DNA from 2 places in the Stenotrophomonas sp. STEN013 genome. Region 2 is predicted to be linked to the other one. Evidence: predicted binding sites of a transcription regulator. Region 2 holds the regulator's gene; the other holds the start of a gene.
The links. The regulator FliA, encoded in region 2, starts transcription of late flagellar genes. The targets are predictions, from matches to a motif close to TAAAGTTTNNCNNNCNNNGGCCGATAA.

Region 1 (15,238 bases), on a different contig from region 2:
CGGCGTTGTAGGCCATCACCGCCAGCCGCCAGTCGCCGCCGAATATGCCGTGCAGCGTTTTCAGGTAGCGAACGGCCGCGCGGGTGGAATCCACCGCAGAAAGGCGGCCGTCGTAGCCGGCTTCCATCGGTACACGGTGGTTGCGTGCGGTGGTGGCGATGAACTGCCACAGGCCGGCCGGGCCCCCGGCATTGCGCGCGCCGGGTCTGTAGCCGCTTTCCACAAACGGGATCAACGCATATTCGGTCGGCAGGCCGGCCTCACGCAGTTCATCAACCACGTAACCGAACAGCGGCAGTGCGTCGTCTTCGATATTGCCCAGGCGCGAAGGGGCGTGTGCGAAGTGCTTGCGCCAGCGGGGACTGGTCGCGGCGGCATCGCACTGGGCGTCGGCCAGGCCTTCGCGGAAGTTGGCAAAAATCTCGCGACCATTGCGGCTGGTCGGCGGCGGCAGCGAGGCCGGGTCAATGGGCAAGGCGCCCAGTGCCGCGAGGTTCTGGCTCACCCCGGCGCTGACGGGCAGCGCCGGGGTACTGGCGGCAGCCGCGCCCACGCCCAGAAACATCCCGAGCGCGAGCGCCAGAGCGTGCCGCTTCATGCGCGGAAACCGTCTTTCCAGCGCCGTAATTCGGCAAAGGTCTCCACTTCATCGGCTGGCGCCCGGCCTAGGCGGGTGGCGACGGCGGCGCGAATGGCGGAGTCGTTGGTGCGCAGGAATGGGTTGCACTGCAGTTCGCTGGCCAGTAAGGCGGGAACGGAGGGGCGTGAGCGGCTGCGCATGTCCTGAGCTTCCTGTTGGCGGCGTTGCAATGCCGCGTTGGTGGGATCGATATGCCGAGCGAACACGGCATTGGCCAGTGTGTACTCGTGCCCGCAGCAGACCCATGTCTGCGGGGGCAGCGCGGCCAGGCGTTGCAGCGAGGCCAGCATCTGGGCGGGCGTACCTTCGAACATGCGTCCACAGCCCAGGCTGAACAGCATGTCGCCACAAAACAGGTGGTTGTGGCCGAGGTAGGCGATATGGCTCCCGGTGTGGCCGGGAACTTCCAGCACGGTGAAATCGAAGCCGGGCAATTGTACCCGGTCGTTTTCACCCACCCGTTCACAATCCAAAGTGATGCGTTCATCGGCTGGGGCGAACACCGGCAGCCAGGGCCAGCGCTGGCGCAGCGCCGCGACGCCGCCGATGTGGTCGTCGTGGTGGTGGGTGAGCAGGACGGCAGCGGGCTGCATGCCTTGGTCCGCGGCGTCGAATACGGGGCCGGCTTGGCCCGGATCGACAAAAACCGTGCGGTCGTCAGGCGTTTGCAGCGCCCAGATGTAGTTGTCCTGAAATGCAGGCAGGGCGGTCAGTCGCATAGAATTGGACCATGCCTGCCGCCCCGTTCCCCCGTCAAGCTGCAGTCTCGGCCTGGTTTGAGAAAACTGGCGCGCTTGCGATGCGTGAACTCGAGCATCGGACCCTGCTTGAACAGTTGCGTGCGGTACCGGCGCAGCCTTGGCTGTGGATGGGGCCGGCGGCCAGCTGGTTGCCCGTGTCTCCACCCCAGGGTCGGGGCATCCGGCTGCATCCGCATGTGACCGGACCGGGGTACGACGGCGATCTGCGTTGCTCGCTGCCCCTGCCGCTGCCGGCCGAGTCCGTCAATGCGATCGTGCTGCAGCATGTGGCGGCGGAGCAGGCGGCGGATCTGCTGGCCGAGTGCGCGCGGATCTTGATGCCCGGGGGGCGGCTGTGGATGACACTGCTCAACCGCTGCAGTCCCTACCGCACGCACTGGCAATGGCAGGGCGCACGGCCACCCTCGGCGGGGCATTGCCGGATGCTGATCCAACGCCAGGGCCTGCGCTGCACCTCGCTGCGCCATCTGGGGCCTTTGCTGGATTCCTCCGGTGCAGGCGCAGGTACTTCGTTGGCGGCACTGCGCGCGATCTGTGTATTGAGCGGGGAAAAACGCACCACCACGTTGACCGCTATTGGCCAGCTCAGGACGGCCGATTGGCGCCGGCCGCTGGCGACCTGACTTTTTACGGAACTACATGAAATCCATTGAAATACACACCGACGGCGCGTGCCTCGGTAATCCCGGGCCGGGCGGCTGGGCCGCCCTGCTGCGCTACAAGGGACATGAGCGCGAGGTCACCGGCGGGGAAGGTCACACCACCAACAATCGCATGGAGTTGATGGCCGCCATCTCGGGCCTGGAGACCCTCACCGAGCCGTGTGAGATCGTGCTGCATACCGATTCGCAGTACGTGCGCCAGGGCATCACCGAATGGATGGGCGGCTGGGTGCGACGCAACTGGAAAACCGCCGGTGGCGATCCGGTCAAGAACCGCGATCTGTGGGAGCGTCTGCACGCGGCCACCCAGCGGCATCGGATCGACTGGCGCTGGGTCAAGGGCCATTCGGGCGACCCGGACAACGAACGCGTGGACCAGCTGGCCCGCGATGAAGCCATCCGCGTGCGCGCCAGCGCCGCAAGCAACTGAGGTAGGCCGTGCGCCAGATCATCCTTGATACCGAAACCACCGGCCTGGACTGGAAGAAAGGCAACCGCGTGGTCGAGATCGGCTGCGTGGAGCTGCTTGAACGCCGCCCCAGCGGCAACAATTTCCATCGTTACCTCAAGCCCGATTGCGAGTTCGAGAGTGGGGCGCAGGAAGTCACCGGGCTGACCCTGGAGTTCCTCGCCGACAAGCCGCGCTTTGAAGAAGTAGTCGACGAGTTCCTGGCCTATGTCGATGGCGCCGAACTGATCATCCACAACGCCTCGTTCGACATGGGCTTCCTGGAGAACGAGCTGGCGCTGGCCGGAAAAACCCGGCTGGCCGAGCGGGTCACCGTCACCGATACCCTGCTGATGGCGCGCGAGCGCTACCCTGGCCAGCGCAACTCGCTGGACGCGCTGTGCCGGCGGCTGGGCGTGGACAACTCGCATCGCCAGCTGCACGGCGCACTGCTCGATGCGCAGATTCTGGCCGATGTGTATATCGCCCTGACCTCGGGCCAGGAGGAGATCGGCTTCGGTCAGCCAGAGGCCGAGCGCAGTGGCGCTGTCGGCGCGGTACAGGCATTTGACCCTGCGGTCTTGCTGCCGCGCCCGCGGGTGCTGGCGACCAGTTCCGAGCTGGAGGCGCACGAAGCCCGGCTGGCGCGGCTGCGCAAGAAGGCCGGTCACGCCTGGTGGGATGGTGAGCGTGCGCCGGTGGCGCCGGAAACCGCCTGAGGCAATCGAAGGGGGCTAGTGGCAGCGGACGAGGATGACGGTCACGTTGTCCGAGCCGCCGCCATCCAGTGCCGCGCCGACCAGGGTGTCCACGCATTCCTGCGCACTGCAATCGGCATGGGCCAGCATGCTGGCGATGCTGGCATCGTCCACTTCCTCGCTCAGCCCGTCGCTGCACAGCAGCAGCTGCATGCCCGGGCGCAATTCCCCGGTCATCGTGGCCACGTTCAGGTGCGCCGGGTCGGTGACTCCCAATGCCTGGGTGACCACGTTGCGGTGCGGGTGGGCGCGGGCCTGTTCGGCGGTCAGTGAGCCTTTTGCGACCAGCTCCTGCACGTAGCTGTGGTCCTGGCTCAGTTGGCTCAGTTTGCCGTCCCGCCACAGGTAGGCGCGGCTGTCGCCGATCCAGGCCACTTCGAACTGGTGCCCCAGGATCTGTGCGGCCACCACGGTGGTGCCCATCGGCAGGCTGTCATTGCGCCGTCGCGAGGTGCGGATGATCTCCTCATCGGCGATACGGATCGCCTGGACCAGCGGGATCCCCTTGCGGATCTCGCGGACGATGGTTTCCCGCGCCAGGGCGCTGGCCACTTCGCCACAGGCGTGTCCGCCCATGCCATCAGCCACCAGCCACAGGCCGAGCTCGCTGTCACCGTAGTAGGTGTCTTCATTGAGCTGGCGGCGCAGGCCGACATGGCTGAGGTGTCCGAATTCGATCATGAGTGCCGGCGTGGGCTGTATTGCGTCAGGAAGGGCAACGCATCATCGCGTTCATGGAGGAGTACAGCAAGCGTCGCAATATGGCCTGCCGGTTGCCGCAACGCCCGCTCCGGGCAAGCGATGGCGCGTCAATTGTGAAAAACCGCTTGTCGGCAATGCCAATGCCCCTTATCATTCGCAGCCCGGTTCGCCGGGGACCATCTGGAGAGGTGGCAGAGCGGTTGAATGTACCTGACTCGAAATCAGGCAGGCGTTTATAGCGCCTCGGGGGTTCGAATCCCCCCCTCTCCGCCAGATACCGGAAAAAGCCACCTGCGGGTGGCTTTTTTCTTGGGCGCGGATCAGGGCGCGGTGTCCGCTCTCGCAAGAACCCGACACCGGTCGCGGTCGCGTCGGGGACCTTACTCAGCGTTGCCCGGCCATGGCGCGTCTGGCCCGCTACACTGTGCGCCTGATCCAAATGGTGACTTTCATGTCTGAAATCCTGGTGCCGGTGTCCTTCGGCGAGCTGCTGGACAAGATCTCGATCCTGCAGATCAAGTCCGAACGGATGAGCGATGCGGCCAAGCTGGCCAATGTGCGCAAGGAGCTGGCGGCGCTGGACGCCACCTGGAGGGCGCACCCGGCCGCGGCCCAGGACATCGCCGCCCTGCGTGCGGACCTGAAGGCGGTCAACGAGCGGCTGTGGGATATCGAAGATGACATCCGCCTGAAGGAAAAGGCGCAGCTGTTCGATGACGGCTTTGTGCAGCTGGCGCGCAGCGTCTATTTCCAGAACGACGAACGCGCGCGGATCAAGAAGGCGATTAACCTGGCGCTGGGTTCCAGTTACGTGGAAGAGAAGTCCTACCAGGACTACCGCGCCAGCTGAGAGGCGCGGTTGCCGGAGGCCAAAGGCCGCCCATCGAGGCGGCCTTTGGCATCATCGCGGCCGGTTCACTGTGGATGGTCGCTGCGGTAGCGCTCGAAGGCGGCAATGGCGTCGTCCACGCTGATCAGCGACATCACCTCGTCGAACTCGATCTTGGTACCCCATTTCAGCGCGCTGGCCGGCTTGTGCAGGTAGCGGCGGGCGGCGTCGTCATAACGGTCCACGCAATAGCGCCTATCCGAATACGGACCGCTGCGCGCCGGGTTGCTGGCCGCATGCAGGCCCAGCACCTTGGTGCCCACGGCGTTGGCGATGTGCATCGGGCCCGAGTCCGGCGTGACCAGCAGATGGGCGCGGGCCAGCAGCGCCGGCAGCTGCTTGAGCGTGTCCTTGCCGACCAGATCCAGTGCCGGGTGCTTCATCGCGGCAAGGATGGCATCGCTGGTGCTGCGCTCCAGTTCGCTGCGACCGCCGCACAACACCACGCGCCAACCCTGCGTTGCGGCGTGATCGGCCAGCGCCGCGTAGCGCTCGGCATACCAGTTGCGGCGCTGGTGGCTGGAGCAGGGCGAGATCATCAGCACCGGACGACCATCCTCGTCCCACTGCGCGTGCGCCCACTCAGAAGCTTCTGGTGGCGTGGCCAGGTCCCAGCTGACCTCGGTCTGCTTCAATCCCAGCGGTTCGCAGAAGCTGCCGATCGCATCCAGTACATGGATGCCGGGACGGTCGGCAATACGTTCATTGATGAAAAGGCCGTGCAGATCCTTCGAGCGCGACCTGTCATAGCCGATGCGGCGCCGGGCCGGGATGAAGGCCGAGAGCAGGTTGGCGCGGAAGGCGACCTGCATCTGCAGCAGCGCATCGAATCGCGCCGCAGGCAACTGCTCGCGCAGTGCGCGCATTCCGGCCACGCCGGTCTTCTTGTCGTAGACATGGAAGGTCACGCCAGGCAGGCCTTCGAGCAATTTGTGGCCTGCCTTGTCGATCACCCAGTGCAGCGTCGTGCCCGGTCGTGCCTGTTGCAGCGTGCGCACCAAGGGGACTACATGGGTCACATCTCCCAATGCCGAAAGGCGCAAGAGGCACAATGAGGGGGACGATGCAGGCATGGTGTTGTTAGACTCGCAAAGAATGGTCGCATTCGACGCCACTGAAGCGCTGACGCCCTGCCGCGATGGTCGCGGTTATGGCGCCATTCTGTTCGACCGCGAACGCCTGCGGCAAGCCGAGCCTGCTCTGTTTTCGCCTGCGCACTGGGGCGAGAAGGCCCGGCCGGTCGGCGAGGGGGGGCGCGGAGGTGCGTGGTTTGTCGACGCGCCGTTCGGGCACTGCGTGCTGCGCGGCTACCTGCGTGGCGGTGTCGCGGCCAAGTTCAGCCGCGATCTGTATCTGTGGCAGGGCGCACATCGCACCCGCAGCTTCGCCGAGTTCCGGCTGATGCGTGAGCTGATCGCGCACAAGCTTCCGGTGCCGCGGCCGCTGGCCGCGTTCTATATGCGCGACGGGCTGGGCTACCGCGCGGCGATCCTGATGGAACGGCTGGAGGGTGTGCGTTCGCTGGCCGATCGTGCGCTGGTGACCGGGCGTGGCGCGCCATGGGAGGAAACCGGCCGGCTGATCGCCCGCTTCCACCGCGCCGGTCTGGATCACGCCGATCTGAACGCCCACAACATCCTGTTCGATGCCAACGGGCACGGCTGGTTGATCGACTTCGATCGTGGCGTGCTGCGTATTCCCGCCACCCGCTGGCGCGAGCGCAACCTCAAGCGTCTGCTGCGCTCCCTGCTCAAACTGCGCGGTGAGCGCAGTTGCGAGGAGGTGGCGCATGACTTCGCGCGGCTGCGCCGTGCCTATGATCTGGCCTGGAACCGGGGCGTCTGAAATGAGCTGGGCATTACGTTTTCTGGGCGTCGGCAACGCCTCGGCGGTCGATCTGGGTTCGCCGATGGCGGTGATCGAGCGCGACGGCAAGCCGTGGTTGACCATCGACTGTGGCGGTGAGGGGCTCACGGCCTATCGCGCGCACTACGCGGCGATGCCCGATGCGCTGTTTGTCACCCATGTGCACCTGGATCACGTGGCCGGCTTCGAGCGCTTGTTCGTCGATGCGTATTTCAATCCGCGCCGGCGCGGCACGGTGCGCGTGTATGTGCCGGCCACGGTGCTGCCACTGCTGCACAGGCGCATCGGCGACTATCCGAATGTGCTGGCCGAGGGCGGTGCCAATTTCTGGGATGCCTTCCAGCTGATCGCCGTCGGTGAGGCGTTCTGGCATGACGGCGTGCGGCTGGAGGTGTTCCCCGTGCGCCATCACTGGCCGGAAACCGCCTACGGTCTGCGCCTGAAAGGGGCGCTGGTGTGGAGCGGGGATACCCGTCCGATTCCGGAGATGCTGCTGCGCTATGCTGCCGACGGCGAGCTGATCGCCCATGATTGCGGCCTGCATGGCAATCCCTCGCATACCGGGGTGGATGATCTCGAACGCGAATACGACGCGGCGACGCAGGCGCGGATGATCCTCTACCACTACGCCAGTGCGGCCGATGGCGATGCGCTGCGCGCACGCGGACATCGCGTGGCGATGCCGGGCGAATGTGTGGTCCTGGCTGGGCCGACCGCCGCCACTGCTGCGCCGGTCTGAACAGGCCACGCGGCGACGTGGCCCAAAAAGGCGGTGGCCCCGCCGGCTGACCTCGGCGCCCGCGTCGATCGATACCGTTGCTGCCTTCCGGCCCTGGCGGGATTTTCGACCTAGCGTCGCGAGGGGCCGACGGGGCCACCATAGAGACGTTGGCCGCCTTGCGGCGGCCTGAGCTCTTTCTGGAAAACGGGGCGATGGATATCAGCCGGCGGGTATTCCAGAAGGGGCGCTGCGGATCACGAACCCTGCAGCGCGCGGCGATTGTAACGTATGCGGGGACACAACAGCCAGCCGCAGATGCATTGAATCGTCTGCAACCCGCACAAGGCGGGCTGCTGCGGCAGCCCCGTGATTGGCTGGAACGCCGCACGCAGGGAAGACGACCTGTTCCCAACTTCGGAATCTCCCCCGAACGGCCAGGCCCCTTCCCGCAGGTCGGATCGCTTGGATCTATGTGCTGATTGCCAGCTTGGCTGGAGAGTGTGTGGGCGCTGACGATGAGGCAGTTGCAGGGATTCACCCGGCGGGTTCCCGGCACTGTCACCCTGGTCGGCAGGATCGCCAGCTGCTGCTGGTGGCTGGCCTTGGCCATGTGCCGGGCTGGGTACCGCTTGCACGATCTGGACCGGCATCGGTGCGGTCGGTGCATTTGCGGTCGGCATCGTTTTGCTGGGCCAGCAGATCCATGCCGGGCGCATGGGCGCTGCGCTGCTGATTGTCGGTGCTCTTGAGCTGATACAGCTATCAAGCCGCTGCGGCTCAACTGGGAGAGGGATATGAAAAAGGCCGCCCGGTGGGCGGCCTTTTTCTTCAAAACTGGCGGAGAGAGGGGGATTCGAACCCCCGAAGCGCGGTTTAGACGCTTACACACTTTCCAGGCGTGCTCCTTCAACCACTCGGACACCTCTCCGGACCTGCCGCAACCGTAAAGGCGCTGCAGGGGCGCAAATTCTATAGGGTCGCGGCGGCGGCCACAAGTCGAATCTGCACCGGGGCCATATGCCGGGGCTCACTGTAGACGGAACACGGCCACCATCTGTGCCAGCTCGTCGGCCTGCTCCTGCAGGGCATGGGCCGCGGCGGTGGCTTCCTCCACCATCGCCGCGTTCTGCTGGGTGGCATTGTCCATGTGGATGATGGTCTGGTTGACCTGCTCGATGCCGGCGCTCTGTTCCTGCGAGGCGGCCGAGATCTCGGCCATCAGCTCGTTGACCTGGCGCACCGCGGTGACCACCTCCTGCATGGTACGGCCGGCGTCGTTGACCAGCACCGCGCCCTGGTCCACCCGCTGCGCCGAATCGCCGATCAATTGCTTGATCTGCCGTGCCGCTTCGGTCGAGCGCTGCGCCAGCGAGCGCACTTCGCTGGCGACCACCGCAAAACCGCGCCCCTGTTCGCCGGCGCGGGCGGCTTCCACCGCCGCGTTCAGCGCCAGGATATTGGTCTGGAAGGCGATGCCGTCGATCACGCCGATGATGCTCTCGATCTGCCGCGAGGCATGGGTGATGCCGTCCATCTGCTCGACTACCTGCGCGACCACCGTGCCGCCGCGTGCGGCGATGTCGGCCGCGCCGGTTGCCAGCTGGCGGGCCTGCTGCGAGGTGCCGGCGTTGTTTTTCACCGTGGACGTCAGCTCTTCCATCGAGGCGGCGGTTTCCTCCAGGTTGGCGGCCTGCTGTTCAGTGCGCGCAGCCAGGTCGTTGTTGCCGGCGTTGATGTCGCGGGCGGCGCTGCTGATGGCATCGACCGCGCCATGCACACGTTGCAGGATGCCGGTCAGGTGCTCGACGGTGGTGTTGGTGTCATCGCGCATCCGCCCGAACACGCCACGGTAGTCGGCCGTGATGCGCTGGGTCAGGTCGCCCTGCGCCAGGGCGCCGAGCACGCGCTGCACATCGCCGATGGTCGCGGCGTTGGTATCGAACATGCTGTTCACACCTTCGGCCAGGCGCCGGAAGAAGCCGCTCTTGTCGAGAGTGTCGATCCGCTGCGACAGGTCGCCCGCAGCGGCGGCATCGATGACGCCGGCCACTTCCGCTTCCACCGCCACTTCCTGGCTGCGGTCGCGCCATTCCACCACCACGCCCAGCCGCTGGCCCTCGGCCGAGATCACCGGAGCCACGGTCTGGGCGAACACCGCGGTGCCAAACCGCAGCTCGCTCTGCTGCGTGGATTGGACCTTGGCTGGATCGTTGCCGCCTGCCGGTTGCAGTTGCGCCAGCGTCTGGCCTTGGAGATGGTCCAGGTTCGCGTGCGGCAGGTGCTGCGCCAGTTCACCGCGATGCTGCTGCAGCAGCCGCTGCATCGCCGGGTTGGCGTAGGCGACCTGGCCGTGGGCGTCGGCGATCAGCATGGCTGTGCCGGCATTGTCCAAGGCGATGCGCACGCGCAGGTTCTCGGCGGCGATCGCGCGTTCGCTGTCCAATCGGGCCTTCAGATCGGTCTGCATCTTGCGCAGGGCACGGGAGACTTGGCCGACTTCATCCTCACCCCCGGCGCTGATCGGATAGTCCAGTTGCCCGGCCGCCACCGCGTCCACGCCCTGCACGATGCCGCGCAGCGGCGTGCCCACCAGCGTGCGCAGCAACACCACCACGACCACCACCAGCAGCAGCACGCTGGCCACACCGACCAGGATCACCCGGTTGCGGATCTCCACCACGCCGGCCATGACCGCGTCGACCGGTGCGGACACCATCAGTGCGAAGGCATCGGGCGAACGGCCGGCGGTGACGGGGACATAGATGCGCAGCACCTCACCGCCCACGGTCGGGTCGAAGGTGCGCTGGCGGACGATCTGGCCCTTGGCCAGCTGCGCCAGCAGCGGCGCCATATCCGCGGCGAACGGCTTGCCCAGATTCTGCTGCTCCGGCGCAGCCAGCACCCGCCCGGTGGGCGAGAGCAGGCGTACCACGCCGCGCTGGTAGGGGCGGATCTTGGCCAATTCGGCCTGGATGGTGGACAGCGCGATATCCGCGCCGGCCACGCCGCGGAACTGGCCGTCGACCTTGATCGGCACCATCAGGCTGGTCATCAGCACCTGCTGGCCGGAGACCTCATCGGCGTAGGGTTCGAACATCAGCTCGTCGCCGCGTTCGCGCACGGCCACGTAGTACTTTTCCGCGTCCGGGCCATCGACCTTGAGGTCGTTTTCCGGCCCGACCGCGTCCTGCAGGGAGGTCTGCCCGGAGGGCTCGCGTGTCCAGTACAGCGACAGCCGCCCCGAATCGGTGCTGATGCGCTGATCTTCGGAGAGACCGGCGACGAACGTCTTCAGCGTGTCGTCCGTCGGTTCGCCGTCCGGCCAGCTGCGTGCGAAGCGGGCATCGGCGCCATCGAAGCCATCGGGTTCGAATTCCAGCCAGTAGCCCAGCACAGCAGGGTCGGTGTCGGCATAGCGGCGCACCAGGGCGGAAACTTCGGCGCGCGAGCCGTTGCCGCGGTCCATGAGCGCCAATGTGGCGTCGGCCAACCCGCGCACCCGCGACAGCGGCTCGTTGACCGAGCCCCGCACCTTGGCGGCCTCCGCGCGGGCCAGCTGCTCCAGTTCATTGAGTGCGCTGGCTTCCTGAACGGCGGCCGCTTTCTGCTGGATCAGCCAAGCCGCCCCGGCGAAGCAGGTGGCAGCCACCAGGCCCAGTACCAGCGCGGTGCGCGCCACAATCGATGTCAATCCTGTCTTGCGTATCCGCATCGGGCCTCTCCCTTGTGGAATCGGGGGCCGGCCAGCAGGAATTCCCTCGTGGGTCGCTGTCCGGGGGTTACTCCGGAGGTAGCGGCCGCGCGCACGCGAACCTGAGCCATGCGCGCACTGGCCCGGGACAGGCGCCGGATACGGCCGGCGGGGCCCGGCATGGCACAATGGGGCCTCAGATGAAGACGGTTGCCTGATGTCCTATCTCGTCCTTGCCCGCAAGTGGCGTCCGAAGCGTTTTGCCGAGCTGGTGGGCCAGGAACACGTGGTCCGCGCGCTCAGCAATGCGCTGGACAGTGGTCGCGTCCACCACGCCTTCCTGTTCACCGGCACCCGCGGTGTCGGCAAGACCACGATCGCCCGCATCTTCGCCAAGTCGCTGAACTGCGAGCAGGGCACCAGCGCCGATCCGTGCGGCCAGTGCCCGGCCTGCCTGGACATCGATTCGGGCCGCTACATCGACCTGCTGGAGATCGACGCCGCGTCCAACACCGGCGTGGATGACGTACGCGAAGTGATCGAGAACGCGCAGTACATGCCCTCGCGCGGCAAGTACAAGGTCTACCTGATCGACGAAGTGCACATGCTGTCCAAGGCGGCATTCAACGCGCTGCTCAAGACGCTGGAGGAGCCGCCAGAGCATGTGAAATTCCTGCTGGCCACCACCGATCCGCAGAAGCTGCCGGTGACCGTGCTCAGCCGCTGCCTGCAGTTCAACCTCAAGCGCTTGGACCAGGAGCAGATCCGCGGGCAGATGATGCGGATCATGACCGCCGAGGGCATCGAATTCGACGACAGCGCCCTTGTGCAGCTGGCCCACGCCGCCGATGGCTCGCTGCGTGACGGGCTGTCGCTGCTGGACCAGGCCATCGCCTATGCCGGTGGCGCGCTGCGCGATGACGTGGTGCGCGCCATGCTCGGCACAGTCGATCGCACCCAGGTGGCGGCCATGCTCGATGCGCTGGCCGCAGGAGATGGTGCGCGCCTGTTGCAGGTGGTGGCCACGCTGGCAGAGTTCTCGCCGGACTGGAACGGCGTGCTCGATGCGCTGGCCGAGGGGCTGCACCGCATCCAGGTGCAGCAGCTAGTGCCCGGGACCGTGGTGCCTGGTGAAGGGATCGATTCGGGCGCCTTCGCACAGCGGCTGCGCCCGGAAGTGGTGCAGCTCTGGTACCAGATGGCACTGAGTGGCCGTCGCGACCTGCATCTGGCGCCGAGTCCGCGTGCCGGCTTTGAGATGGCGGTGCTGCGGATGCTGGCGTTCCGTCCGGCCGGCGTGGTGCCGGCCGTTCCCGAGAGCGTGATGCCGATGGCTCCGGGCGCGGCAGCACCGGCAGCCTCGGCCGTGGCCACTGCGCCTCCCGTATTGCCGCCAGCGCCGCCGGTGGCCAGGCCTGTCGAACCGGCACCGGCGGTTGCGCCACCCCCACCGGCGCCCCCTGTCGCGATGGCGACGACCGCGCCCGTGCCTGACCCCGTGCGGCCGTCGGCACCGGAGGTATCCGCCGGGAAACCCGTATCCACCGACGATCTGCCGCCTTGGGCGATAGAGGCCGCCGATGCCCGTGCGCGTGATGAAGCCATGGCCATGGAGATGGCGCAGGCCGAACCCGAACCGGTAGGCCAGGCGCCGGTAGCCGCGCCCGCTGTGGTGCCGCCGGTCGCTGATGCCGTTGAGCGTGGCCCGGATGTCCCTGTGCGCGCGCTGGAAAATGCCGAGCAGTGGCTGGACCTGGTGGCGGACAGTGGTCTTTCGGGGCCGTCGCGTGAGCTGGCGGCCAACTGCGCCTTCGTGAGTTTTCAGCACGGCGTGTTGCGGTTGGGCCTGCTGCCGGGGTTTGAATACCTGCAGACCGAGCGTGCGTTGACGGCCTTGGCCCAGGCCTTGGCGCAGGCGCTGGGCACCACACCGAAAATCGTGATTGAAACCGGCAACGTTCAGGCCGAGACGTTGCACGAACGCGCTGACCGTCAGCGCGGTGAGCGCCAGAATGCGGCTGAAGCCGTGTTCATGGCCGACCCCCAGGTGCGTCAGCTGCTCCAGCAGGGCGCCCGGGTCGTGGCCGATTCCATCCGTCCCATTGAAGAGTAAGCAACTATGCGCGGCAATATCGCCCAAATGATGCAGCAGGCCCAGAAAATGCAGGAAAACCTGCAGAAGGCCCAGGAAGAGATCGCCAAGCTGGAAGTCACCGGCAGTGCCGGCGGCGGCATGGTCAGCGTCACCCTGACCGGCGCCAAGGAGTGCCGCAAGGTACGCATCGATCCGTCGCTGCTGTCCGACCAGGAAATGGTGGAAGACCTGATCGCGGCCGCCTTCAACGATGCGTCCAACAAGATCGATGTCGAATCGCAGAGCCGCATGGGCTCGGCCACGGCCGGCATGAAGCTGCCGCCGGGCATGAAACTGCCGTTCTGACCAGACGCGTGCCGGCGCTGCCCGGCACATGTGTCGCCCACGTCGCGAAGCCTCGAAGGCTTCGCGCGTTCGTTTTGAAGAGAGCTTGTCGCGATGAGCCTGCCGCTGCTGGAACAACTGATCGAAGCCTTCCGGGTGCTGCCCGGCGTCGGCCAGAAGACCGCGCAACGCATGGCCTATCACGTGCTGGAACGCGCCCGCGAGGGCGGTCAGCGGCTGTCGGAAGTGCTGGCCGAGGCGATCGAGAAGATCGGCCATTGCACGCAGTGCCGCGATTTCAGTGAGTCCGAGGTATGCCCGGTGTGCGCCAGCGCCAGTCGCGAGCGGCAGATGCTGTGCGTGATCGAATCACCTGCCGATAGGCTGGCGATCGAACATGCCACCAGTTACCGCGGCGTGTACTACGTGCTGCAGGGGCGCCTGTCGCCGCTGGACGGCATCGGCCCGCGTGAGCTGGGGCTGGACCGGCTTGAAGCGCGGCTGGCACAGGGGGAGGTCACCGAGCTGATCATCGCTACCAATTCCACGGTCGAAGGCGAGGCCACCGCGCACTACCTGGCGCAGCTGGCCCGCCGCCACAAGGTGCGGCCGAGCCGGCTGGCGCAGGGCCTGCCGCTGGGCGGCGAGTTGGAGTACGTGGACCGCGGCACGCTGTCGCATGCGTTTGGCAGCCGCAGCGAAATCGGCGAATAAGCGCCGGGTGAGGCGCTAAGCTGTAGGCCGTTTCCTGCAGAGAGAAGTCGCATGACCGACACGATTTTCGGCAAGATCATCCGCCGCGAGATTCCCGCCACCATCGTCTATGAAGATGAGGATGTGCTGGGTTTCCAGGACATCGCGCCACAGGCGCCGGTGCATGTGCTTTTCATCCCGAAAAACGAGGTCATCCCGACCCTGGATGACCTGCAGCCGTCGCAGGCGCATCTGATCGGCAAACTGGCCCTGGCCGCCGCCGCGTACGCACGGCAGCAGGGGGTTGCCGAGAAGGGCTACCGCATCGTGATGAACTGCCGCGAGGATGCCGGGCAGACCGTGTTCCATATCCACCTGCATCTGCTGGCCGGCGCACCACTGGGGCGTTTCGGCGCTGGCTGAGCAGCAGGGCGCGGAGTGGTCCGGCGCGCGCTGCGCACGTATGGAACTCCCGCAGTTGCAGGTGCCCCCGGCCGTGCCGATCGCTGGGGTGCACGCACTACGAAAATGAAAACGCCGCCTATCGGGCGGCGTTTTTCGGTCACACGCGGCTGGATCACCACCAGCCGCCGCGCCAGCCCCAGCCCCAGCCAGGACCCCAACCCGGGCCCCACGGGCCGTACGGGTAGGCCGGTACCACTTCCACCTCGCGCTGCACCGGCCACAGATAGACCACGTCGGCGGCGATCTTGGGCAGCGGATAGTCGTACTCGCCGATCTTGGTGGTCTGGTAGCCATCGATGCGGCCGATGAAGGTCACGTCGCGGCCCGGCTCGAACACCGCCGGATCATAGAAGCCGGCACGGCAGGCGATAAAACGACCGTCGCTGGCGTCGGCCGAGGTGCTGCTCGGGCGGCCGCTGCCATTGAGCGGGCGGGCGATCATCTGGAAGCAGGTCTCGCCTTGTCCCGGCAGCGTTTCGATGATGCGACCGCCCCAGCGCACCGGCGTACCGGTCTGCTTCTG
Region 2 (15,238 bases):
TTCCTGCTGCGGCTGATCTTCGAAGCCGGCGCGATGGCCGGCGAAATGGTCGCGCAGGGCACCGGGCTGGCGTTTGCGCAGATGAACGATCCGATGCGCGGCGGCAGCTCCGGCGTGATCGGGCAATGGTTCTACCTGCTGTTCGGCCTGTTGTTCTTCACCGCCAACGGCCACCTGGCGCTGATTTCCCTGTTGATGGACAGCTACAAGGCCCTGCCCATCGGCACCGCCCTGCCCGATCCGCACGCCATGGCGGCGCTGGCGCCCACCCTCGCATTGCAGATCTTCCGCGGCGCACTGACGCTGGCGTTGCCGCTGACCGTGGCCATGCTGGCGGTCAATCTGGCCTTCGGCGTGCTGGCCCGCGCGGCCCCGGCGTTGAACCCGATCCAGTTGGGCCTGCCGGTATCCCTGCTGCTGGGCATGCTGCTGCTGGCGCTGCTGGCCGGTGAAATGGGACCGCCGGTGCAACGCCTGCTCGACACCGCCTTCGATACCGCCCGCCAGGTCACCGGCTGATCCGGACCGGCCGAGGCCCTTTTTGCCGCGCCGATACGCCCGCCTCTTGCTTCCCCCCCCCATGGTGTAGGTAGTCTGGGAGCTGCGCGGGTACTGCCGTGACAGCGGAGCTGCCTGCCACCTCGCACCGGGACGGTGCGGTGCGCCATCTCCGGAGGGGTCCTGATGCTCGTCGGCAGCTATAACCCGTTGTTCGTCGTGCTTTCAGTTCTGGTCGCCATTCTGGCGTCATACACGGCGCTGGACATGGCCGCCCGCGTGTCCGTCGCCGATTCACGCCGCAGCGCCGCGCTGTGGCTGCTGGCCGGCAGCGGCGCGATGGGTGCGGGTATCTGGTCGATGCACTTCATCGGCATGCTCGCCTTCCGGCTGCCGATCCCGGTGGGCTATGACCTGTGGCTGACGCTGCAATCGCTGCTGGTGGCCATCGCCAGCGCGCTGTTCGCGCTGTGGCTGGTCTCGCGCCCGACCCTGCCGCATCTGCGGCTGGCGTTGGGGGCGCTGCTGATGGGAATCGGCATCGCCTGCATGCATTACCTCGGCATGACCGCCCTGCGCATGCATCCGCAGATCGAGTACGACCGTTTCTGGTTCGCGCTGTCCATCGTGATCGCCGTTGCCGCCTCCTGGAGCGCGTTGTTCATCGCCTTCCGCCTGCGCGCCAGCGATCACCCGCTGCCGGCGCGTCTGGCCGCCGCTGTCGTGCTGGGGCTGGCGATCGTCGGCATGCACTACACCGGGATGGCCGCGGCGCATTTCGCCGAGGGCAGTGTCTGCGCCGTCGCCGGCACCGGCGGGCTGCCCACCGAATGGCTGGCCGCCTTCGTGGTGGTGGTGTCGGTCGCGGTGATCGGCGTGACGCTGCTGGTCTCGCTGCTGGAACAACGTACCCGGAGCCGGCTGCTGCACCTGCGCAACTCGATGCTGGCCGCCTCGCTGGACGACGCGCGCAAGGAGCTGTTCCACGCCAACCTGCACGACCCGCTGACCGGCCTGCCCAACCGCCAGCGGGCGCTTGAACGGATCGACCAGCAGATCGCCAGCGCCCGCGACGCCGGCCACAGCCTGGCCGTGCTCTCGCTGGATCTGGACGAGTTGCGCCAGATCAACGGCGCCTTCGGCCATCATGTCGGAGACACCGTCCTGGTCGGCGTGTCCGAACGCCTCAGGCAGCTGATGTGCGCCGGGGATCTGGTCGCCCGGCTCGGGGGCGACCAGTTCGTGATCGCCACGCCGATCGAGGACGAGCCGGCGGCCAGACGACTGGCCGAGCGCGTCATCACCGCGATCAACACCCTGCGCGTGGGCGGCCGCGACATGCGCGTGACCTGCAGTATCGGCGTGGCCCTGCTCAGCGCCGACACCGAGGCCGGCCAGTCGCTGGTATCGCTGTCGGAGATCGCGATGCGGCACGCGCAGCAGGCCGGGCGCAACATCCACGCGGTCTATGCCGAGTGGATGAAGGGCAGCGTCGAGCAGGATATCCGCCTGCTCGCGGACCTGCGCTCGGCCATCGGCACGCCGCAACTGCTGCTGCATTACCAGCCTCGCATCCATGCCAACAGCGGCCGTGTCGGCGGGGCCGAAGCGCTGCTGCGCTGGCGCCATCCCGAACATGGCCTGATCCCGTGCGAACGGGTGATCCGGCTGGCCGAACAGCACGACCTGATGGAGCCGCTGGGCCAGTGGGTGTTGAACGAGGCCTGCCGGCAGATGCGCAGCTGGCAGGATGCCGGTCACCAGGACTGGCGGATATCGGTCAACCTGTCCAGCCGCCAGCTCGGTTCGGGCCAGCTGCTGGGCCAGGTCCGCCAGATCCTGGAGCACAACGGACTGCACCCCTCGCGCCTGATCCTTGAAATCAGCGAAAGCGTGGTGATGCACGATGCCGACACCACCTCCACCTCGTTGCGCGCGCTGGCGGCACTGGGCATCGGCATTTCCATCGACGACTTCGGCACCGGCTACTCCAGCCTGCTGCAGCTCAAGCGCCTGCCCGCCACCGAGTTGAAGATCGACCGGGCCTTCATCCTGGCGGTGGAGGAGAGCGACGAGGATGTGGTGATCATCTCGGCCATCATCGCGCTGGGCCATGCGCTGAACATGGACGTCGTCGCCGAGGGCATAGAAACGCAGGGCCAGCGTACCTATATCGAGCGTCTGGGCTGCGACTACCTGCAAGGCAACCAGCTCGGCCAGCCGGTCAGTGCCGAAAGCTTCATGCGGCTGCATGGCGGCGTGGCGCTTCCGGCGGTGGACCACAGCGAACCCTGAGCGCCGCGGCCAGCGGAACGCTTCTTGCACGGAGACAGTGAGCTCCCCTTCCGTGCCGCGTGATGTCCGAGAACGACCAGTCCGGCGAAAAGACCGAACTTCCCACCGAAAAACGCCTGCGCGACGCCCGCGAACAGGGCAATATCCCGCGTTCGCGCGAGCTGGCCACCGCCGCGGTGTTCAGCGCGGGCGTGCTGGCCATCTACGCGATGGCCGGCACCATCGGCAGTGGCACCCGCAGCTGGTTGCGTGGTGCCCTGACCCCGGAGGCGGCGCTGCTCCGCAACCCTGACGCGCTGTTCGGGCACGCCGGCTGGCTGCTGTTGAAGTTGATGGTGGCCATTTCACCGCTGATCTTGGTGTGCGTGCTGGCCAGCTTTGTGGCCCCGGTGGTGATGGGTGGCCTGCGCTTCTCGCAGAAGGCGCTGATGCCGGATTTCAGCCGGCTCAATCCGATGAGCGGGCTCAAGCGGCAGTACGGCCCGGAAGCCCTGGCCGAACTGGCCAAATCCCTGTTGCGGATCGTATTCGTCGGCACCGCCGCCGGGCTGTGCATGTGGCATGGCATGGACCGCTTGCGCGGGCTGCTGCGCATGCCGCTGGAGAGCGCGGCCAGCAGCGGGTTCGGCTTCACCTTGCAGCTGCTGCTGGCCACCGCCGGGGCGATGTGCCTGCTGGCGGCCATCGACGCGCCGTACCAGAAGTGGAACTGGCTGCGGAAGCTGAAGATGACGCGCGAGGAGCTCAAGCGCGAGCTCAAGGAAAGCGAAGGCAGCCCCGAGATCAAGGGCCGCATCCGCCAGATGCAGATGCAGCTGTCGCAGCGGCGGATGATGGAAGCGGTGCCCGGCGCCGACGTCGTCGTGGTCAACCCGACCCATTACGCGGTGGCGCTGAAGTACGAAGGCGGCCGCATGAACGCGCCGACGGTGGTGGCCCGCGGCGTCGATGAGCTGGCCCTGCGCATCCGCCAGGTGGCCGACGGCAACAAGGTCGCCATCGTCTCCGCTCCGCCTTTGGCACGCGCCTTGTATAGGGAAGGGCAACTCGGCAAGGAAATTCCCGTGAGACTGTATTCGGCTGTTGCCCAGGTCCTGTCCTACGTCTACCAGCTGCGCCAGTGGCGCACCGGACCCATGCCCGCGCAACCGCCGTTCGAGGTGGATGAGTTCGGCAAGGCAGGCACGCCATGAGCATGCAATCGATGCCATTTGGCGTGCGCCGGGTGCTGGAGATGATGCGCAACGGGCTGGGAACGCCATTGATCGTGCTGGCACTGCTGGCGATGGTGGTGATGCCACTGGCCGCGCCGGTGCTGGATGCACTGTTCACCTTCAACATCGCCATTTCGCTGATGGTGCTGCTGGCGGTGGTCTATGTGCAGCGGCCGCTGGATTTCACCATCTTCCCGATCGTGCTGCTGATCACCACGATGCTGCGGCTGGCACTGAACGTGGCCTCCACCCGGGTGATCCTGCTCAACGGCCAGAATGGCCACGAGGCGGCCGGCAAGGTGATCGCCTCGTTCGGCGAATTCGTGATCGGCGGCAACTATGCCGTCGGCATCGTGGTGTTCGCGATCCTGACCATCATCAACTTCGTGGTCATCACCAAGGGCGCCGGACGCGTGTCCGAAGTGGCCGCACGCTTCACCCTGGATGCCATGCCCGGCAAGCAGATGGCCATCGATGCCGACCTCAACGCCGGTTTGCTGACGCGCGAGGAAGCCAAGATCCGTCGCGAGGAAGTCCGCGAGGAAGCCGATTTCTACGGTGCGATGGATGGCGCCAACAAGTTCATCCGCGGCGATGCGATCGCCGGCATCCTGATCCTGTTCATCAATCTGCTCGGCGGCCTGGCCGTTGGCGTGCTGCAGCACGGCATGCCGTTCGGCGACGCGGCCGCCACCTACACCCTGCTGTCCATCGGTGACGGCCTGGTCGCGCAGTTGCCGGCGCTGCTGGTGTCCAGCGCGGTCGCACTGCTGGTCACCCGCGCCTCGCGCAAGCAGGACATGAGCCAGGCGATGATGGGCCAGGTGTTCGGCCAGTACCGTGCCCTGGCCATCGCCGCCGGCATCATCGGCCTGGTCGGTCTGGTGCCGGGCATGCCCAACGTCGCCTTCCTGACGCTGGCGGCGATTCTCGGCTTCCTGGCCTGGAAGTTCTGGAAACGTGACGGCGCCGCGGCCGCCAGCGGCGCCGATCCGGCCACCGCGCCCGGTGACATCCCGGGCCTGTCCCCGCCGCAGCCGGCCCCTACCGCCGAGCTGACCTGGGACGAACTGCGCCCGATCGATCCGCTGGGTCTGGAAGTCGGCTACCGGTTGATTCCGCTGGTGGACAAGGCCCAGGGCGGCGAGTTGATGGCGCGCATCAAGGGCGTACGCCGCAAGCTCACCCAGGATGTCGGTTTCCTGATTCCCTCGGTGCATATCCGCGACAACCTGGAGCTGCCGGCGACCGGCTACCGGCTGCTGATCCACGGCGTGCCGGTGGCCAGCGCCGAGATCCATCCCGACCGCGAACTGGCGCTGGATCCGGGCAGCGCACTGGGCCAGCTGGACGGTATTCCCGGCAAGGACCCGGCGTTCGGCCTGGACGCGACCTGGATCCAGCCACACCAGCGCGCCCATGCCGAGTCGATGGGCTACACCGTGGTCGACCCGGCCACCGTGGTCGCCACGCACCTGTCGCACCTGATCCGCGAACACGCGCCCGAGCTGCTCGGCCACGAGGAAGTGCAGCAGCTGCTGGCCACGCTGGCCAAGAGCGCGCCCAAGCTGGTGGAAGATCTCACCCCCAAGGCGCTGCCGATTTCCGTGGTCGCCCGTGTGCTGCAGAACCTGCTCACCGAGCGCATCCCGGTACGGCAGCTGCGCAAGATCGCCGAGGCCCTGGTGGAGAACGCCCCGCAGACCCAGGACCCGGCCATCCTTACCGCCGCCGTGCGCAACGCGCTGGGCCGTTTCATCGTGCAGGAGATCGCCGGAATGTCGGCCGAGCTGCCGGTGTTCACCCTCAACCCGCAATTGGAACGGGTCTTGCAGGAATCCACGCAAGGCAATGGTGCCGCACTGGAACCGGGTCTCGCCGAACGCCTCCATCAGAGTCTTGCCGAATGTGTGGGCAAGCAGGAGGCGCGCAACGAGCCGGCGGTGGTGCTGGTACCAGGCCCGGTCCGCGCCGCACTCGCCCGGATGGTCCGCCACAGCGTGCCCTCGCTGTCGGTGCTGGCCTACAGCGAAGTGCCGGAAGACAAGCGCCTGAAACTGGTCGGCACGATCAGTTGAGGCACTGGAAACCGGCACCCGCGACGGAAAACAGACATCTGAACCCTATCCGCAGCAATGAAGGACGAAGGAGCACCTCCCGCCATGCATGACATTGCCAACGCCCCCTCGCCTTCCTTGCAACCGCACTCCAATTCCCGGTACCACAGCATGAAAATCAAACGTTTCGTCGCCGCCGATATGCGTACGGCCATGAACCTGGTGCGCAAGGAGCACGGCCCGGATGCCGTGATCCTGTCCAACCGGCGGATCGAGGAAGGTGTCGAGATCGTGGCGGCCGCCAGCTACGACGAAGCCGTGGTGCAGCGCGCACTGGAAGCGGCCCGCCCGGCCCCGCCGGCGCCGCCCAAGCCGCGCAGTGCCGCCGAAGCGATCATGGCCGCCGTGACCCGCCGCAAGGCGCCGGAGCCGGAAGCCGTCATTCCCACCACCTCGGCGGTGGCCGCGCTGGCCCGCTCGGCCGTGGGCGCCACCGGCCGCTCCATCGAGAGCAGCACCGACGTGCCCGCCCGCGGCCGTTTCGCCGCGATGCTGCAGCCGCGCCCGGAACCAGCTCCCGCAGCGACATCGCTGCCGCCGCAGACGTTCGCCACGCTGCCGCCGTGTGATGACGAACCGGTGGTGCCGGCCTTCCTCGCGCCGGGCAGCGCCAGGCAGCCGGTTGCCGTTGCCGCCTCGCAGCCGCTGCAGGCCGCGCCGGTGCCCTCGCTCAACCGCGCCAATTTCCTGATCGATCCAACGCTGGAACCCGCGGCGGAGCCCACCTTTGAAGTGGCGCCCGCTGCGGAAGCTGCCAGCACGCCGGCGACCCCGCCACAGCTGCCGGCCTTGCCGGAACCGGCCGCGGCACCTGCCATCTCCACGGCGGCGGCCGCCCCGGCACTGGTCGCCGTGGCCAGCCCGGTCCCGCACGACGATGCGCAGATGCGCGAGTTGCGCCAGGAAGTGGCCGGCATGCGCCAGCTGATCGAGCGCGAGATGAACCGCTTCACCGATGAGCGCCTGCGCGGCAGCGCCGTGCGGGCCAGCGCGCTGGACCTGATGGACGAATACGGCTTCGACGCCGGTCTGGCCCGGGACGTGGTCATGCAGATTCCGCTGGAGACCGATCCGGCCCGCGCCCGTGGCCTGATGCTGGGGCTGGTCTCGAAGAAGCTGCCGATCGCGCCGATCGACCCGATCGAAAGCGGCGGCGTCATCGCCCTGGTCGGCCCCACCGGCGCCGGCAAGACCACCACCATCGCCAAGCTGGCCTCGCGTTTTGCCGAAGCCCACGCCGCCCGCGACGTGGCCCTGGTCACCACCGACACCCAGCGCATCGGCGCCCGCGAGCAGCTCTACGGCTTCGGCCGCCAGCTCGGCGTGGCCGTGCACGAGGCCAACAGCGGCACCAATCTCAACCAGCTGCTGGAGCGCCTGGCCGACTACAAGCTGGTGCTGATCGACACCGCCGGCCTGGGCCAGCGCGACCGCGCCCTGGCCGCCCAGCTGCAGTGGCTGCGCGCCGCCGGCCAGATCCGCACCTTGCTGGTACTGCCTGCCAATACCAGTTTCCAGGACATGGACGAGGTGGTACGCCGCTTCGGCGCCGCCAATCCGCAGGGGCTGGTGCTGACCAAGCTCGATGAGACCGGCCGGTTCGGTTCGGCGCTGTCGGTGGCGGTGGACCACAACCTGCCGATCACCTGGGTGACCGACGGCCAGGACGTGCCGGAGGACCTGCATCGCGCCTCGGCGGCGAATCTTGTACTTCGCCTTGAAGATTTGCGCCGCGCGGCCGATATGCCCTGCAACCTGGAGTCCAACAATGCCGTCGCGTGAGTACGCCCAACTGACCAACACCTTCCCGCTTTCGGCCACGCGTCGCGAGCCGGCCGGTCCGGTACGCACGATTGCGATCACCGGCGGCAAGGGCGGCGTGGGTAAAACCAACGTCTCGGCCAATATGGCCGTCGCCCTGGCCGGCATGGGCAAACGCACCCTGCTGCTGGACGCCGACCTGGGCCTGGCCAACATCGACGTGATCCTGGGCCTGCAGCCCAAGCACACCCTGGCCGACCTGGTCGCCGGGCGCTGCACGCTGGACGAGGTGATCATCGAAGGCCCCAACGGCGTGCTGGTGGTGCCGGCCGCATCCGGTCGCCGGCACATGGCCGAGCTGCAGCCGGCCGAGCATGTCGGTCTGGTCAACGTGTTCTCCGAGCTTGAGCGCGAGCTGGACGTGATGATCATCGACACGGCTGCCGGCATCACCGACAGCGTGCTGACCTTCTGCCAGGCCGCGCAGGACACGGTGGTGGTGGTCTGCGACGAACCGGCCTCGATCACCGACGCCTATGCGCTGATCAAGGTGCTCTCGCGCGAACGCGGTGTGGACCGCATGCAGGTCGTGGCCAACATGGTGCGCGACCCCAACGAAGGCCGCGTGCTGTACGAGAAGCTGGTGCGCGTGTGCGACAAGTTCCTGGCGGATGTATCGCTGAATTACCTGGGCTGCGTGCCGCAGGACGACTGGCTGCGCCTCTCGGTGCAGCGCCAGCAGCCGGTGGTGAAGGCGTATCCGTCTTCGCCGGCCGCGCTGGCCCTCCAGGAAATCGCGCTGCGAACCTCGCGCTGGGAAGCCCCGACCGAAGCCCGCGGCGGCGTCGAGTTCTTCCTGGAACGCATCATCCAGCGCGGGGTGCCTGCATGAATCCCGCCGCCCAGTACCGTGAAGTGCAACGCGCCAGCAGCAATGACTGCATCGCCCAGCACGCGGACCTGGTACGCCGCATCGCCCATCACATGGCCGCGCGCCTGCCGGCCAGCGTGGAGATCGACGATCTGATCCAGGCCGGGATGATGGGTCTGCTGGAAGCATCGCGCAGCTACGATGCCGACCAAGGAGCATCGTTCGAGACCTATGCCTCGATCCGCATCCGCGGCTCGATGATCGACGAGATCCGGCGCGGCGACTGGGTGCCACGCTCGGTGCACCGGCGTGCCCGTGAAGCGGCCGGCACCATCCGCCGGCTGGAGCAGGCCAGCGGCCGTGCCGCCAGCGCCACCGAGGTGGCCGAGGCCATGGACATCCCGCTGCCCGAGTACATGCGGCTGATCGAAGACGCCTCGCGTGGCCAGGTGCTGAGCCTGGAATCGCGGATCGAGGACCAGGGCGAGCTGGACACGCCGGCCAGCGGCGGCCCGACCCCGCAGCAGATGCTCGAACGCAGCCAGTTCGGCGCCGAACTGGGCAAGGCCATCGCCCAATTGCCCGAGCGCGAACAGCTGGTGCTCTCGCTCTACTACGAGCAGGAATTGAACCTGAAGGAAATCGGCGCGGTACTGGGTGTCAGCGAATCGCGTGTCTGCCAGATCCACGGCCAGGCCACGCTGCGCCTGCGCGGCCGATTGAAGATATTCGAGGCGGCAGACGCCGGTCTCGAGGAACCATGAAGAGGAAAGCCCTTTGAACAAGAACATGCGCATCCTGATCGTCGATGACTTCTCGACCATGCGCCGCATCGTCAAGAACCTGCTCGGCGACCTGGGCTTCACCAATACCGCGGAAGCCGAGGACGGGCATGCGGCGCTGTCACTGCTGCAGAGCCAGCCGTTCGATTTCGTTGTCACCGACTGGAACATGCCGGTGATGACCGGCATCGAGCTGCTCAAGGCGATCCGTGCCGACGCCAGGCTCAAGACCCTGCCGGTGCTGATGGTCACCGCCGAGGCCAAGCGCGAACAGATCATCGAAGCGGCCCAGGCCGGCGTGAACGGCTACATCATCAAGCCGTTCACCGCGCAGACCCTGGAAGAAAAGCTCGGCAAGATCTTCGAGCGTCTGGCGGCGAGCGCCTGATGGCCGGTCACAGCGAAACCCTGGGCGACAAGAGCGCCCTGATCCAGCGCCTGCAGGATGCACTGGCCGCACTGGAGAGCGGTGACGAAGCCGGCTGGCGTCGGGAAATCGACGCGCTGGCCGCGCTGCGCACCCAGCCGATGATGGCCGGCCTGGGCCGGCTGGCCCGCGAACTGGGCCAGGCGCTGGGCGAACTGCCCAGCATTTCCACCGATGCCGGCGAGCTGGACGATGCCTGCGCGCGGCTGGACCACGTGGTCGAGATGACCGAAAAAGCGACCCATCGCACGCTGGACCTGGCCGAGGAATGCCGCACGCTGACCGAACAGCTGCGCGCCGAAGGCCTGAATCCCGGCCAGGACGTGATCCTGGACCGCATCCGCCACAACCTCACCGAGGTGGCACTGACCCAGAGCTACCAGGATCTGACCGGGCAGATCATCCGTCGCGTGGTCGGCATCGTCCGCCGCGTACACGAAGGTTTCGGTGCGCTGGGGCTGCCGCCGCCGGAGGAAGACACGCGCAATGCCGGGCTGGCTGGCCCGGCGGTCAGCGGCCTGGACCGCCACGCCGTCTCCCAGCATGACGCTGACGACCTGCTCTCGGATCTGGGGCTGTAAACACATGAGTGCTTTTGCCGACGACATCGCCGCCGACTTCATCCTTGAAGCGCAGGAAATCCTCGATCGCCTCGGCGAGCAACTGGTGGCGCTGGAACAGGCCCCGCAGGATGCCGACCAGCTCAATGTGGTGTTCCGCGGTTTCCACACGCTCAAGGGCGGCGCCGGCTTCCTGTCGATCACGCCGATGGTCGAGCTGTGCCATGCGGCAGAAGAAACCCTGGGCATGGCCCGGTCCGGCAAGGCCCAATTGCTGGCCCATCATTTCGATGCCGCCCAGCAATCGCTGGACTGGCTGCAGTCGATGCTCGATGCGGTCTCCGCCGGCACCGACCCGGCCCACGCCCCGGCCAGCCTGATCGCCCAGTTCGACATCGGCGCGGCGCCCGTCGCTGCGCCGGTGAAGACCGCGCCGGCCGCCGCCGACAGCGACCTGATCAGCGAGGACGAGTTCGAAGCGCTGCTGGACGCCCTGCACGGCCCCACCGCGCCCGGCGCGGCCCCCGCAGCCAAAGCGGGCGATGACCTGATCAGCGAAGATGAGTTTGAAGCGTTGCTCGACCAGCTGCATGGAGGCGCCGCCCCGGGCGCGCAACCTGCTGCCGCTGCGCCGCCAGCGCCCGCCGCAACGGCAACGCCTCCTGCCCCGGCCTCCCGGCCGGCACCGCCGCCCAAAGCCACAGGCAAGGCGACCGAAGCCGAGCAGACGGTACGCGTGGACACCAAGCGGCTGGATGCCATCGTCAACCTGATCGGTGAGCTGGTACTGGCCCGCAACCGTCTCAAGACCCTGCGTACGCGATTGAAGGACGAAGAACTGGATCGGGCCGTGTCCACCCTGGATATCGCCACCGCGCGCCTGCAATCGGCAGTCATGCGCACGCGCATGCAGCCGGTCGGCAAGGTGTTCTCGCGCTTCCCCAAGGTCGCCCGTGACGTGGCCCGCTCGTTGAACAAGGAAGTGGACCTGGAGCTGATCGGCGCCGACACCGAGCTGGACCGCAATCTGGTCGAAGCCTTGGCCGATCCGCTGGTGCACCTGGTGCGCAACGCCATCGACCACGGCGTGGAAGCGCCCGACTTGCGTGAAGCGCAGGGCAAACCGCGCGTGGGCCAGGTCCGCCTGACCGCGCAGCAGGAAGGCGACTACGTCTCCATCGAGATCCAGGATGACGGGGCCGGCATCGATCCCGAGCGCCTGCGCGCCAAGGCCCGCGAGAAGGGCCTGATCGATCCGGAAGCCGCCGCCCGCCTGAGCAGCGAGGAATGCCTGCACCTGGTGTTCCTGCCCGGCTTTTCGACCAAACAGCAGGTCACCGATATCTCCGGCCGCGGCGTGGGCATGGACGTGGTGCAGTCGCGCATCCGCGAACTCAGCGGCCAGATCCAGATCCAGTCCGAACTCGGTCGCGGCAGCCGCTTCCTGATCCGTGTGCCGTTGACCCTGGCAATCCTGCCGACGCTGCTGGTGCAGGCCGGGCAGGATGTCTACGCGCTGCCGCTGGCGCGCGTGATGGAAGTGCTGCACGCCCCGGCCACCGCGCTGGGCTGGTTCGACGGCCGCGCGGTACTGGACCGCAAGTCGCACACGCTAGCGCTGGTGGACCTGCGCCGCTGGCTGGACGTGACCCCGGCGGCCTCGCAGCTGCTGACCATTGTCGTGCTGCAGGTCGGCGAAGCGCGCTTCGGCCTGGTGGTGGATCAGGTGCGTGGCCGCGAAGAAGTGGTGATCAAACCCCTGCCCAAGGCGCTGCGCGGTCTGCCGGGCTACGCCGGCGCGACCCTGATCGGTGATGGCCGCATGGCGCTGATCCTCGACGTCGATGGCCTGCGCAACCCGCAGGACTGACGCTTCCCGTTCAAGTAGCCCCACTCAAGGCCGATATCTTTCAAATGGACAGACTCAGCATCATCGGACTTTTTCTCGCGCTGGCCTCGCTGGTCGGCGGCAGCATCCTGAAAGGTGCCGGGCTGTCGTCGCTGTGGTCGCCGGCGGCGTTTGTGATCGTCATCGTCGGCACGGCGGCGGCGATCCTGCTGCACACCTCGCCGGCCGTCTTCAAGCACGCCTTCAAGATCGTGCGCTGGGTGGTGCGGCCACCGGAAAGTGACCGTCAGGCATTGATCCAGCAGATCGTGGACTGGAGCAACATCGCCCGCCGCCAGGGTCTGCTCGGGCTGGAACCCCAGGTGGAGCTGCAGGACGACCCGTTCGTACGCAAAGGCCTGCAACTGGTGGTCGATGGCGTGGAGCCGGAAACCATCCGCCACATCATGGAGATCGAACTGGGCAGCCAGGAACACCGTGACCTGGCCGCGACCAAGGTGTTCGAGGGCATGGGCATCTACGCCCCGACCCTGGGCATCATCGGCGCGGTGCTGGGCCTGATCGCGGTCATGAAGAACCTGGCCGATCCGAGCAAGCTTGGTCACGGCATCGCCGCGGCGTTCACCGCCACCATCTACGGCATCGCCTCGGCCAACCTGCTGTTCCTGCCCGTGGCCGCCAAGCTCAAGGGCGTGATCGCCCACAACAGCCGCGAGCACGAGATGATCATCGAAGGGCTGATCGCCATTGCCCAGGGCGAGAACCCGCGCAATATCGAAACCAGCCTGGCCGGCTTCGTGAACTGAGCCATGGCCCGTCGCAAACCACACGAAGAACACGGCAACCACGAGGCATGGGCGATCCCGTATGCCGACCTGATGACGCTGCTGCTCGCCTTTTTCGTGGTGATGTATGCCATTTCCTCGGTCAACGAGGGCAAATACCGGGTGATGGCCGATGCGTTGACCACCGCCTTCGGCGGCGCGCCGCGTACCGTCAGCCAGGTGCAGGTGGGCAACCAGCAGCTGCAGGGGGGCGGTTTTGACAGCCCCTCGGTGATCCGCGCCCCAAGCATGACCGGCGGCGCGATGAATGACCCTACCCGCTTGCCGGCGATGGCCTCGCAGATGCGCATGCCCGTATCGATGCGCGACCACGCGCAGCTGCAACGGGCCGAGCGCCAGCTCAACCAGATCGCCGACCAGCTCAGCGAAGCCCTGGCTCCGCTGGTCAAACAAGGTGTGATCACCGTGCGCCGCACCGAGCTGTGGATCGAGGTCGAGATCAACAGCGACATCCTGTTCGGCACCGGCTCGGCGGCACTGGACCGCGACGCCCGGCAAACCCTGGCCAAACTGGCCGAAGTGCTGCAGGCCGCGCCCAATGGCGTGCGCGTGGAGGGCCATACCGACAACCTGCCGATCGCCACCGCGCAGTTCCCGTCCAACTGGGAACTGTCGGCCGCGCGCGCGGCCAGCGTGGTGCACCTGTTCGCCGACCATGGGGTGCAGCCGGACCGGCTGGCGATGGTGGGCTACGGCGAATTCCGCCCGCGCGACAGCAACACGCTGGCCGAAGGCCGCAACCGCAACCGCCGGGTGATGGTGATCATCCTGGCCGATTCCGCCGCCAGCGTGGACGCGCTGTCCGACGGCATCACCACCGCGGCTGCCGACGCCCCTGCGCCGGCCAGCGCCGGCGACGGCGCCCCCCCGCCAGCCCGGGCCGCCAGCCCGGTCCTGACGGATGCTATTGAAGGAGTGCATTGATGCGTATCTGGGCCGTTGCCAACCAGAAAGGTGGCGTTGGAAAAACCACAACCACGCTGGCGCTGGGCCGCGGCCTGGCCGCGCTGGGCCACAAGGTCCTGCTGATCGACCTGGATCCGCACTCCTCGCTGACCCGCGCGTTCGGCGTCCCGCTCGAACCGGCACCGACCGGCGTGCTGGAGCTGTTCGCCACGCCGCCGGCCGACATCGGCACGCTCAGCCATGCCAGCCGCATTCCCGGCCTGGATTACCTGTGCGCCCAGGCGGCTCTGGCCACGCTGGAGCGCCGCAGCGCCAACCAGCCCGGGCTGGGGCTCGCCCTGCAACAGGCGTTCACCCGCCATGGCGGGCAGCACGACTACATCCTGCTGGACTGCGCGCCCACGCTGGGCCTGCTGATGATCAACGCGCTGGCCGCCGCCGATCGTCTGATCATTCCCACCCAGGCCGAGCCGCTGGCGCTGCACGGGCTCGACGGCATGGTCCGCACGGGCGAGATGGTCGAGCGCTCGCGCCAGCGTCCGCTGCCGATCTCGATCCTGCCGACCTTGTTCGACCGCCGCACCCGCACCGGCAACGAAACCCTCAAGCAGATGCAGGACCGGCACGGCGCGCGTGTCTGGGACGAGGCGATCCCGGTAGACACCAGCATCTCCAACCCGAACGCGCTGACGGTACCGGCGATCGGCGACGCCTATCCCGGTCGTGCGCTGCTGGCCTACCGGCGGGCGCTGGAATGGCTGCGCGGCGCCGATGCCAGCCAGCTGGAGCAGGCGGCATGAGCAACACCGACGTGCTGGATGACTACCTGGGCGAACTGCTGCAAACCGTAGTACCGGCCGCGCCTGCGGCAGCGGTCGAGGCCATCGCCATGGCGCTGCCGGCTGTACCCGAGCCCGAACCGGAACCCGAACCGCTGTCTGAACCACTGCCAGAACCCGCAGCGGCAGGGCCGACAACGGTGTCCGAATCCGAGCCGGCTCCCATCGTCGATGCGGCGCCGGTCGCCGTCGCGGCAGCCGTCGCCGCTCCGGCGCCTGCGACAGCCCCCCCGCCGCGCATGGCGGCGGCGATGCCGCCCGCCCCGGCGACTGG

Region 1: a site for FliA is predicted at 11,238-11,264, ahead of ACVOMH_RS04915 (methyl-accepting chemotaxis protein). Genes of this name have one in related genera too.

What each region holds. Positions count from the first base shown of each region.
Region 1 covers NZ_JBRREO010000002.1:149,563-164,800, forward strand. Annotated here, with positions in the region: gene ACVOMH_RS04845 (lytic transglycosylase domain-containing protein) at 1-598, opposite strand, end outside; gene gloB (hydroxyacylglutathione hydrolase) at 595-1,359, opposite strand; gene ACVOMH_RS04855 (class I SAM-dependent methyltransferase) at 1,440-2,024, shown strand; gene rnhA (ribonuclease HI) at 2,041-2,493, shown strand; gene dnaQ (DNA polymerase III subunit epsilon) at 2,502-3,230, shown strand; gene ACVOMH_RS04870 (PP2C family protein-serine/threonine phosphatase) at 3,246-3,950, opposite strand; tRNA gene ACVOMH_RS04875 (tRNA-Ser) at 4,154-4,244, shown strand; gene ACVOMH_RS04880 (DUF6165 family protein) at 4,423-4,821, shown strand; gene ACVOMH_RS04885 (glycosyltransferase family 9 protein) at 4,887-5,933, opposite strand; gene ACVOMH_RS04890 (3-deoxy-D-manno-octulosonic acid kinase) at 5,956-6,705, shown strand; gene ACVOMH_RS04895 (MBL fold metallo-hydrolase) at 6,707-7,465, shown strand; RNA gene ffs (signal recognition particle sRNA small type) at 7,502-7,598, opposite strand; gene ACVOMH_RS04905 (hypothetical protein) at 8,096-8,245, shown strand; tRNA gene ACVOMH_RS04910 (tRNA-Ser) at 8,283-8,375, opposite strand; gene ACVOMH_RS04915 (methyl-accepting chemotaxis protein) at 8,475-11,138, opposite strand; gene dnaX (DNA polymerase III subunit gamma/tau) at 11,356-13,251, shown strand; gene ACVOMH_RS04925 (YbaB/EbfC family nucleoid-associated protein) at 13,258-13,578, shown strand; gene recR (recombination mediator RecR) at 13,672-14,271, shown strand; gene ACVOMH_RS04935 (histidine triad nucleotide-binding protein) at 14,323-14,673, shown strand; gene ACVOMH_RS04940 (Slp family lipoprotein) at 14,828-15,238, opposite strand, start outside.
Region 2 covers NZ_JBRREO010000003.1:59,195-74,432, reverse strand. Annotated here, with positions in the region: gene fliR (flagellar biosynthetic protein FliR) at 1-519, shown strand, start outside; gene ACVOMH_RS08150 (putative bifunctional diguanylate cyclase/phosphodiesterase) at 685-2,793, shown strand; gene flhB (flagellar biosynthesis protein FlhB) at 2,856-3,986, shown strand; gene flhA (flagellar biosynthesis protein FlhA) at 3,983-6,085, shown strand; gene flhF (flagellar biosynthesis GTPase FlhF) at 6,236-7,906, shown strand; gene ACVOMH_RS08130 (MinD/ParA family ATP-binding protein) at 7,893-8,777, shown strand; gene ACVOMH_RS08125 (RNA polymerase sigma factor FliA) at 8,774-9,520, shown strand; gene cheY (chemotaxis response regulator CheY) at 9,534-9,926, shown strand; gene ACVOMH_RS08115 (protein phosphatase CheZ) at 9,926-10,546, shown strand; gene ACVOMH_RS08110 (chemotaxis protein CheA) at 10,551-12,395, shown strand; gene ACVOMH_RS08105 (flagellar motor protein) at 12,440-13,180, shown strand; gene motD (flagellar motor protein MotD) at 13,184-14,143, shown strand; gene ACVOMH_RS08095 (ParA family protein) at 14,143-14,925, shown strand; partial or broken gene ACVOMH_RS08090 (chemotaxis protein CheW) at 14,925-15,238, shown strand, end outside.